Regions from separate parts of the Brevundimonas sp. LPMIX5 genome, predicted to be linked through region 1. Evidence: predicted binding sites of a transcription regulator. Region 1 holds the regulator's gene; each other region holds the start of a gene.

Region 1 (3,206 bases):
TCAGGGCGACGATGAAGGTCAATGCGGTTCGCTATGCCCTGGCTGAAAGGATCGTGGCGCGTCTGGGCGAGCGGACCGGCGGGGTGGCGGCGGCTATGACGACCGGTCATGAGACGTGGATCCAGGATCCGGATCTGGACGCCATGCGCGATTCCGGGCTGGCGCATATCCTGTCGATCTCGGGCCTGCATATGGCGGTCGTGGGCGGCTTTGTCTTCTTTGCGGCCCGCCTTCTGGTTGCGGCGTGGCCGTGGCTGGCGTTGCGTGTGTCGGGCAAGAAGGCGGCGGCGATTGCGGGGTTGATCGCGGTCGGGACCTATCTGGTCATCTCGGGCGCGCCGCCGCCGGCCGAACGCGCCGCGATTACGGCGTCGATCGCCTTTCTGGCGATACTGACGGATCGGCAGGCCGTGACCATGCGGGCGCTGTCGGCAGCGGCCTTTGTCGTCCTGTTGCTACGGCCCGAGGCCGTCGTGACGCCGGGGTTCCAGATGTCGTTCGCGGCGACGGCGGCTCTGGTCGCCCTGGTCGAGGTCTGGCCGCGTCGCATCCGCGAACTGTCCGTTCCCTGGCCGATCGCCGCCGTTCAAAGGTTTGCAAGCTGGCTGATGGCTGCCTGCGCCGCCAGCCTGGTGGCGGGCATGGCGACCGGGCCGTTCGCCATGCAGCACTTCAATCGCACGGCCGTCTATGGGCTGATCGCCAATATGGCGACGGCGCCGCTGGCGGATTTCGTCATGATGCCCATGCTGGCGTTGGGTGCGGCGCTGGAGCCGCTGGGGCTGGGCGCGCCCTTCCTGTGGGCGGCGGGTCAGTCGGTGGACGCCATGCTGGCGATCGGACATTGGGCGGCCAATCTGCCCGGCGCAGTGAAGGCGATTTCCAGCGCCCCTGCGGCGGCCCTGCCGGTCGCCTTTCTGGGTATATTGTTTATGTGCCTGTGGCGCGGATGGTGGCGGTTGCTGGGGCTGCCTTTTGCGGCCGCTGTGCTGATCTGGCCGCGCGCGGCGCCGCCGGATATCTGGATCGGCGATGGTGGAGCGAATGCAGCCTATCGGCTGGAAAGCGAGGCGGTTGTGGTGCGGCCTGCGGTTCGCAGGTTCGCCATCGATCTGTGGTCCCGGAGACGAGGGCTGGAGCCCGTCGCGCGGTCGCCCGAGGGTTGGGTCTGTAAGCGTTCTTTCTGTGCGCCGGACGGCGGAACGGGGCCGCTGGCGCTGTGGTGGGGCAAGGCGGCGCCGACGGCCGAGCAACTGGATCAGATGTGCCGTAGCGCGCAGGTTGTCAGCGTGCGCGCCGTGATCACAACCCTGCCGTCGTCATGCCAAGGGCGATTGGTGCTGGACGGCGCCGACTATGCGCGCGGCGGTTCGGTGGAGTTATGGCGCGATGACGCCGGCGGCTGGCGCGCCTTGTGGGCGGCCGAAGTGCGGGGCAGGCGGCCGTGGAGCGGGCCTCTCTCTTAACCCGCTCGTCCCGGCGGACGCCGGGATCCAGTAAGAGCCACATGTGCTGTCGCTGGCCAGGGGAGGTCGGCGGACAATCAAACGGCCCCGCTTGCGGCCAAAGCACTGGGTCCCGGCGTCCGCCGGGATGAGCGGAAAGAAGGCTCGTGGCGCCTCTGCCCCGTCCTCAGTGATACCGGCGCAGCAGGCCGACCAGCTTGCCCTGAACCTCGACCTGATCAGGGCCGAAGATGCGGGTCTCATAGGCGCTGTTGGCGGGTTCCAGCGCGATGGACTGGCCCTTCTTGCGCAGGCGTTTCAGCGTGGCTTCCTCACCCTCGACCAAGGCGACCACGATCTCGCCGGAGGAGGCGTTTTCGACGCGTTTGATAATGACGGTGTCGCCGTCGAGGATGCCGGCCTCGATCATGGAATCGCCTTCGATCTCGAGCAGATAATGCTCGCCCGCGCCCAGCATGGCCTCAGGGACCGGCAGGCGCTCGCGTTCGTGCTGGATGGCGGCGATGGGGGTGCCAGCGGCGATCTTGCCCAACAGGGGCAGGTCGCGGACATCGTTGGCGGCCTCGGCGACGGCCGGTCGCGGGCCCAGGCCGCCGCCCTGGATGACGTCGGGCTTAAACGGGGCGCGGCCTTTTGAGGGGGCGGCGGTCGTCGCCTGTTCCGGCAGCTTCACGACTTCCAGCGCGCGAGCGCGGTGGGCCAGACGGCGGATGAAGCCGCGTTCCTCAAGCGCCGTGATCAGGCGGTGGATGCCCGACTTGGACGCCAGGTCCAGCGCCTCCTTCATCTCGTCGAAGGAGGGCGACACGCCCGTTTCCCGAATGCGCTCATGAATGAACATCAGGAGTTCGTGCTGTTTCTTCGTGAGCATGGCGGCGAATCCAGAACAAGGCGTGAACCGTTGGTGATGTTCTGTAAGTGTTCTGGTTAAAAGTCAACTAACGCCACGCTTAAGGCTCTCAAAGCAAAAACCCGCGCCTGCCGTTCGACGGCGGGCGCGGGTTTCGGTCCGTGCTGTGCTGACGTTAGCGAGCGGTCGGGGCGCCGTCCTTATAGCGCTCGAACCATTCGATCATGGCGTTCATGCGCGCGGCGTTCTGGGACGGACGGACGGCCAGGCTGTGGCCGACGCCGGGGATCTTCACCAGGGCCGTGGGCACGCCGCGCAGTTGCAGGGCGGTGTAGTACTGCTCCGACTCGCTGACCGGGGTGCGGTAGTCCTCGTCGCCGACGACGACCATGGTCGGGGTCTTGACGTTGCCGACCAGCGACAGCGGCGACCGGCGCCAGTAGGCCTCCGGGTTCTCCCACGGATATTCACCGAACCAGTAGCGGGCGAAGAAGGCCGGGTTGTCGGCCGTCAGCACGAAGCTGGCCCAGTCGATGACGGGCTTCTGGACCACGGCGGCCTTGAAGCGGTCGGTCTTGCCGACGATCCAACTGGTCAGCACGCCGCCGCCCGAGCCGCCGGTGACGAACAGGCGGTGGGGATCGGCGACGCCTTGAGCGATGACGGCGTCGACGCTGCTGATCAGGTCGTCATAGTCGTTCGACGGATAGTTGTGGTGGATCAGGTTGGCGAACTCGTCCCCATAGGAGGTCGAGCCGCGCGGGTTGACCGAAAGAACGGCGTAGCCCGCAGCTGCGAACAGCTGGTTGTCGGTGGCGAAGTGCGGGCCATAGGCGGCGAACGGGCCGCCGTGGATTTCCAGCACCAGCGGATAGCTCTGGCCCTCGACG
Region 2 (3,206 bases), on a different contig from region 1:
GCTCGCCGCCCATATCGCCTATCTCGGCCGCATGGGCGCGGGCGAGGACGGCGAGCGCGCGGCCTTTTTCGGACCGGTGCGTGAGAGGGTCGATCCGACCGGCGCCACGGAGTGCTGGGCGAAGGACAGGCACCATTTTCGCTTCATCATTTCACCCGAGCACGGCGATCGGATTTCGGACCTCCAGGGCTTCGCCAGGGAGGTCATGTCGAGGGTCGCCGACGACCTTGGAGAACCGGGTCTGAACTGGATCGCCGTCTGCCATTTCGACACCGACCAGCCGCACGCCCATGTGCTTGTGCGCGGCCGGAGAAGCGACGGCCGGGACCTCGTGATTCCGCGCGACTACATCGGCTACGGCTTTCGCGCCCGGGCCCAGGAAGTGGCCCAGGAGCGGCTCGGCGACCTGAGCCGTCAGGACGCCGAACGGCGGGTCTGGCGTGAGACCGAGGCCGACCGGTTCACCGCCTTCGACCGCCGTCTCCTGGCAGCTGCGGACAACAACGGCTGTGTCGATGACGGGATCGGGGGCACTGACGCCTGGACGGCGCTGACCCGGGGACGGTTGCGCCATCTGGAGACCCTGGGCCTCGCCGAACGAACAGGGCGGCGCTTCCGGCTGGCCCCGGATATGGAAGCCCGACTTCGGAGGCTGCAGCTCTCGAAGGACGTCATTCGCACCCTCAACCAACGGCGTCTTGACGGCGCGCGGTCGGCGGAACAGCTGGGCAAGGCGCCGGTCCAGGGCAAGGTCGTGAAGACCGGCTTCCACGACGAACTGGGCGGCTCCGCCTATGTGGTGGTGCGCGCCGCTGACGGCTCCGAACACTATGGGCGGCTGGGTGTCGGCGAGACCCCGCCAACCGTGGGAAAAGCGGTCACGCTTTCGCTCGATGCGCGCGGCTTCGCCCAGGTCCTCAGCGGCAAGCATCTGGGTCAGGATCTGGGTCGGTGACGATTTGCCGAACTCATGCCGCTTCCGGGAAGACCTTCTCGACAGACAGGCTGCCTTCCGGCAGGGGGCGCAGCAGCTCGGCCTCGGGTTTGCGCAGGTCCAGCCAATCGAGGGCCGCATCGGGTCTCAGCAGGACGATCTGGCGGTCGTGGTAGGGGGCGATGTCCGGTCCCGGCTCGGTGGTCAGCATGGCGAAGGCGCCGTCTCGAACCAGGCCGGCGACCCAGAAGATCGGCGCGTCGGCCATGGTGAACCGCCACTTGGTCTTGCGCTTCTGACCCGGCTCGGCATCGGTGAACTCGAAGAAGCCGTCGGTGGGGATCAGGCAGCGGGTGACGCCGTCGAAGGATCGACCGTCGGATCGGAAGTTGAACACGGGTCTTCCCTGTGGCGACTTCCAGGCCCAGGGCGACACGATCAGCTGCGAGCCATCGGGGCCTCGCGTGATGATGGGCGCCCGGTCGCCGATACGGATCGAGGCCATGGGTCCGAAGTTGGGCATGCCGCCGGGAAAGACGAGACGGTCGCCGGTTCGGTTGAAGGTCTCGATCACCTCGTCGAACGGCAGGATGAGCTGATACTCGTTGCACATGCGGACCTCCGTCTACCGCCCCATTGATCGCCGACTTCGCTGAAAAAGCCAGCGGCGACCGTCCCTGGCCGTCCTGGCGCGCGGTCCACAGGTCGTCCGGCGAAGGGGATAAGAGATGAGCGAAGGTTGACTCTTCGCATCATACAGAACCAGAACATTACAGGAACATTCATCAGCCTTGGGAACAGGAGGCTTCTCATGCGCGCCCGCCTGCCTGCCGGGCTCGACATCCTGCGCGATCGGATCCGCGCCCTTGAACAGGGCGGCCGGAACACCACCGGGGTGTTGCCCTTCGGCGTGAAAGATCTCGATCGCCATCTCCCCAGCGGCGGTCTTTCACTGGGCGCCGTTCATGAGATCGCAGGCGGCGGCGAGGAGGCCGTGGACGGCGCCGCAGCCGCCCTGTTCGCCGCAGGCATCGCCGCCCGGCGGCCCGGCCAGGTGTTGTGGTGCGTAACCCGCCCCGACCTCTTCGCACCGGCCCTGCGTCAGGCCGGTCTGGGGCCGGACCGGGTGATCTATGTCGAGGCCGGGGACGAGCCTTCCCTTCTCGCCTGTTTCGAGGAAGGCCTTCGTCATCCCGGTCTGGCCGCCGTCGTGGCCGAGACCGCCCGCCTCAGTCTCGTCGCGTCCCGACGGCTGCAACTGGCCGCCGAAGACTCGGGCGGCCTGGGTCTGGCGGTGCGCCGATGGCGACGGGCTTCGGAAGCCGCCGACTTCGGTCAGCACACCGCCTCCGCCACGCGCTGGCGCATCAGCCCGGCCCCCTCCTCGCCCTTGCCCGTGCCCGGCGTGGGGCGGGCGCGCTGGTTCGTCGAACTCATCCGTTGTCGCGGCGCCGAGGCCGCGGATTTCACCTTGGAAGCCTGTGATGAGACGGGTCGTCTCGCTCTACCTGCCGAACTGGTCCGTCGATCGTCTGCGACGCGGACTGGCGGACGTCGCGCCGCCGCCTGAGCTTCCCCTGATCCTCGCGGGTCGGTCCGGGCGCCGTCGGATCGTGCTCGCCGCCAACACGGCGGCGCTGGCCCAGGGCGCACGCGTCGGCATGGCGGCGACCCAGGCTCAGGCCCTCATCCCCGGCCTCGACGTTCGGGTGGCGGATCCGGCGGGCGACGAGGCCGCGCTCGGTCGTCTCGCCGTCTGGGCCATGCGCCGGTACGCCCCCGTCTGCCAGCCCGATCCGCCGGATGGCCTCGCCATCGACGCCACCGGGGCCGCCCACCTTCAGGGCGGGGAGGCCGCCATGCTGGCGGACATGATCCTACGCCTGAAGGAGGAAGGCATTGAAGCCGACGCCGCGATCGGTCCGACCTATGGCTCCGCCCATGCCGTGGTCCGCTTCCGACGCGCGCACCGTATGATCGCGCCCGACGCCGTCGACGCCGCCATCGCAGGATTGCCGCTGGCGGCGCTGCGGCTTCCGGAGGCGTTGATCGCGCATCTGCACCGGATGGGCTTCGACCGGATCGCCGACGTCGCACATCGGCCTCGCGCGCCTCTCACGCTCCGGTTCGGTCATGACCTCGGCCGTCGCATCGACCAGGCCTACGGGCGTGTGGACGAGCCGCTCGTCCCGGTCGAGGCGCCGGAGATCCCGACGGTGTCGCGGGTGTTCGGGGAGCCGATCGGCGCGCCGGAGACCCTCGAGCGCCATGT
Region 3 (3,206 bases), on a different contig from region 1:
TACAGATCGAACCGGCGGTCCCTCAGGTTCCGCACCGTCCCCTGCGCCTTGGCCCAGGCCAGGTCGGACAGGTCCAGGTCCGCCACCGTCACTGTCTCGACGTTCTCGCTCGCCTCGGCCGCCACCCCGTCACGCGCGAAGGGAAAGTCGCACGGCGTCAGTATGCAGGACTGGGCGTACTGAATGTCCATGTTCTCGACGTTCGGCAGGTTGCCGACATTGCCCGACATGACGACGTAGCACTGGTTCTCGATCGCCCGCGCCTGCGAACAGTAGCGCACGCGCAGATACCCCTGCCGGTTGTCGGTGCAGAAGGGGGTGAACAGGATGCGCGCCCCCTCGTCCGCTAGGCGCCGCGCCAGTTCGGGGAACTCGGAATCGTAGCAGATCATCACCCCGATCGGCCCGCAGTCGGTGGGGATGGCGTGGACGCGGTCGCCGCCCTTGATGTTCCACCAGTGGCGTTCGTTCGGCGTCGGGTGGATCTTCTCCTGCTCATGCACCGAGCCGTCGCGCAGGAAGACATAGGCGACGTTCTGGATGTCGCCGTCCTCGGTCCGCGTCGGGTGCGAGCCGCCGATGATGTTGACGTTGTAGCCGACCGCCAGCTCGCGCATCGCCTCGACGAAGCGCGGCGTATAGCGGGTCAGGGCCTCGATCGATTCCGCAGGCGTCAGCTTCTTCGTCTCCAGCGACAGCAGCTGAAGCGTGAACAGCTCGGGGAAGACGACGAAGTCGGCGCGATAGTCCGACACCACGTCGACAAAATATTCGACGTTGTCCATGAACTCCTGAAAACTGCCGACCTTGCGCATTTGCAGCTGGACGGTGGCCACGCGCACCGTTTCCTTGACGGCAAAGGCCGCCCCCTTGCCCGTCGCCTCGACATAGTAGGGGTTGCGCCAGACCCAGCGCGCCGCGTGACCCAGCGACGCCTTGTCTGACGGCAGATAGTTCAGCAGCACCCCCGCCGGCTCGAACCCTGAACGCTGGTGAAAGGCCATGATCGGGTCCTTCACCTTGCGGTCGCGCACCGCCTCGACATAGGCGTTCGGGTCGGGATAGGCCGAGCGGCGGCGCGCGAGGCCGGGCATCCGGCCGCCGAAGACGACGCCCTTCAGGTTCTGCGCCTCGCACAGGTCGCGGCGCGCGTCATACAGGCGCTGGCCGATGCGCAGGCGGCGCCGGGCGGGGTCGACGCAGACCTCCATCCCATACAGCCACTCGCCCGCCGGATCGTGGCGCGCGCCATAGCCGCCGCCGGTGATCTGGTCCCAGGTGTGCGGCCCCATCGCCGACTTTTCGTCGATGCGGAAACTGGCCGCGTAGCCGACGATCTCGCCCTCGAACTCGACCACGAACTGGCCGTCCGGATAGGTGGCGATCTGGCCGCGCAGCATCCCGGCCGTATAGGGCGGCATATCCTTATACACCCGCGCCACCAGGGCGTTGATCCCGGCGACGTCGCCCATGCGGGCGTTGCGGATGGTCAGGACGGCGGGCTTGGCCGGCTCGGCAGGAAGGGAGGTCTCAATGTCAGTCATGCCGCCCTAACGCGCGAGCTTGGCTGTTGGATCAATCCGGCCGACAAAAGAGACCATGCGTCAATTCCGGTCGCGTCACCCAAGGATGTTCCTGTTAAGTTCACGAGAACATCTTGCGAACAAGAACAAACCATGTCCATAGTCGGCTTCACCAAGGGAGCGGGTCCGTGGCGGGTCTCTCCCGAAGTCAGATGGGAATCATGGCAAGGGAGAGAAAACCAATGTCACAGGCGGCACTGAAGCTCGTGGGTAAAGAAGACAGCGACAAACAACGCGCTCTAGAGGCGGCGATCGCGCAGATCGATCGCGCCTTCGGCAAGGGCTCGGTCATGAAACTGGGCAAGGCCGGACAGGTGGCCGAGATCGAAAGCGTCTCGACCGGCTCGCTCGGTCTCGACATGGCGCTCGGCATCGGCGGCCTGCCGGTCGGGCGAGTGATCGAGGTGTTCGGTCCCGAATCCTCGGGCAAGACCACCCTGGCCCTTCACACCGTGGCCGAGGTCCAGAAGAAGGGCGGCGTGGCCGCGTTCGTCGACGCCGAACACGCGCTGGACCCCGTCTATGCGCAAAAGCTGGGCGTCAATCTGGACGACCTGCTGGTGTCGCAGCCCGACACGGGCGAACAGGCGCTGGAGATCGTCGACACCCTGGTGCGTTCGGGCGCCGTGGATATCGTGGTGGTCGACTCCGTCGCCGCCCTGACGCCGCGCGCCGAAATCGAGGGCGAGATGGGCGACAGCCTCCCCGGCCTTCAGGCGCGTCTGATGTCGCAGGCCCTGCGCAAGCTGACGGCCTCGATCTCCAAGTCGAAGTGCATCGTCCTGTTCATCAACCAGATTCGTCACAAGATCGGCGTCATGTACGGCTCGCCGGAAACGACGACGGGCGGCAATGCGCTGAAGTTCTACGCCTCGGTGCGCCTGGACATCCGCCGCATCGGCGCGATCAAGAACCGCGACGAGGTGGTCGGCAACACCACCCGCGTCAAGGTGGTCAAGAACAAGGTCGCCCCGCCGTTCCGCGAAGTCGTCTTCGACATCATGTACGGCGAAGGCATCTCCAAGATCGGCGAGATCATCGACCTGGGCGTCAAGGCGGGCATCGTCGAGAAGTCCGGCTCCTGGTTCTCTCATGACTCGACCCGCATCGGCCAGGGCCGCGAGAACGCCAAGGAGTTCCTCAAGAACAATCCCGACATGGCCGCCTCGATCGAAAAGGCGGTGCGCCAGTCCACAGCCAAGATCGCCGACGACATGCTGGGCGCGCCCGAACCCGACGAGGGCCAGGACATGGAAGGCTGATCCGTCCCATCATTTGAACGCCGTCACCCTCGGGCCTGACCCGAGGATGACGCCAGGAAGCGCCCCCTTCCGTTCCAGCCGGGATCGCGCGGACGATCCAGTCCTCGGGCAAGCCTGAGGATGACGGCGGGACAGGCGCCTTCCGACACAGCTTCTCCGTTCGCCGCCGCGCGACCCGCCTACCGACCCCGCGTGGCCGGTCGGACGGAGATCGGCCCGCCCGACCTGCTTCGGGCGGGCCTTTTTTTACGCCACCCTCTCTCCCGCTCATCCCGGCGGACGCCGGGACCCAGTGCTTTGGCTTCAAGACGCAGCGGTCAACAGATGGCGAGGCGCGCGGTGCTCTTGCTGGATCCCGGCG

What was found. Region 1 encodes LexA, which represses DNA repair genes until DNA is damaged. Its sites were predicted from a motif close to ATGTTCNCNANNTGTTCT; they were not measured.
Region 2: a site for LexA is predicted at 1,699-1,716, ahead of D1604_RS07105 (ImuA family protein). Genes of this name have one in related genera too.
Region 3: a site for LexA is predicted at 1,650-1,667, ahead of recA (recombinase RecA). Genes of this name have one in related genera too.

The regions. Positions count from the first base shown of each region.
Region 1 is NZ_QWTZ01000002.1:496,575-499,780, reverse strand. Features, by position in the region: gene D1604_RS03415 (ComEC/Rec2 family competence protein) at 1-1,466, shown strand, start outside; gene lexA (transcriptional repressor LexA) at 1,633-2,337, opposite strand; gene D1604_RS03405 (S9 family peptidase) at 2,492-3,206, opposite strand, start outside.
Region 2 is NZ_QWTZ01000005.1:31,456-34,661, reverse strand. Features, by position in the region: gene D1604_RS07115 (DUF3363 domain-containing protein) at 1-955, shown strand, start outside; gene D1604_RS07110 (SOS response-associated peptidase family protein) at 969-1,547, opposite strand; gene D1604_RS07105 (ImuA family protein) at 1,746-2,504, shown strand; gene D1604_RS07100 (Y-family DNA polymerase) at 2,419-3,206, shown strand, end outside.
Region 3 is NZ_QWTZ01000011.1:82,712-85,917, reverse strand. Features, by position in the region: gene D1604_RS11340 (bifunctional GNAT family N-acetyltransferase/carbon-nitrogen hydrolase family protein) at 1-1,544, opposite strand, end outside; gene recA (recombinase RecA) at 1,766-2,845, shown strand.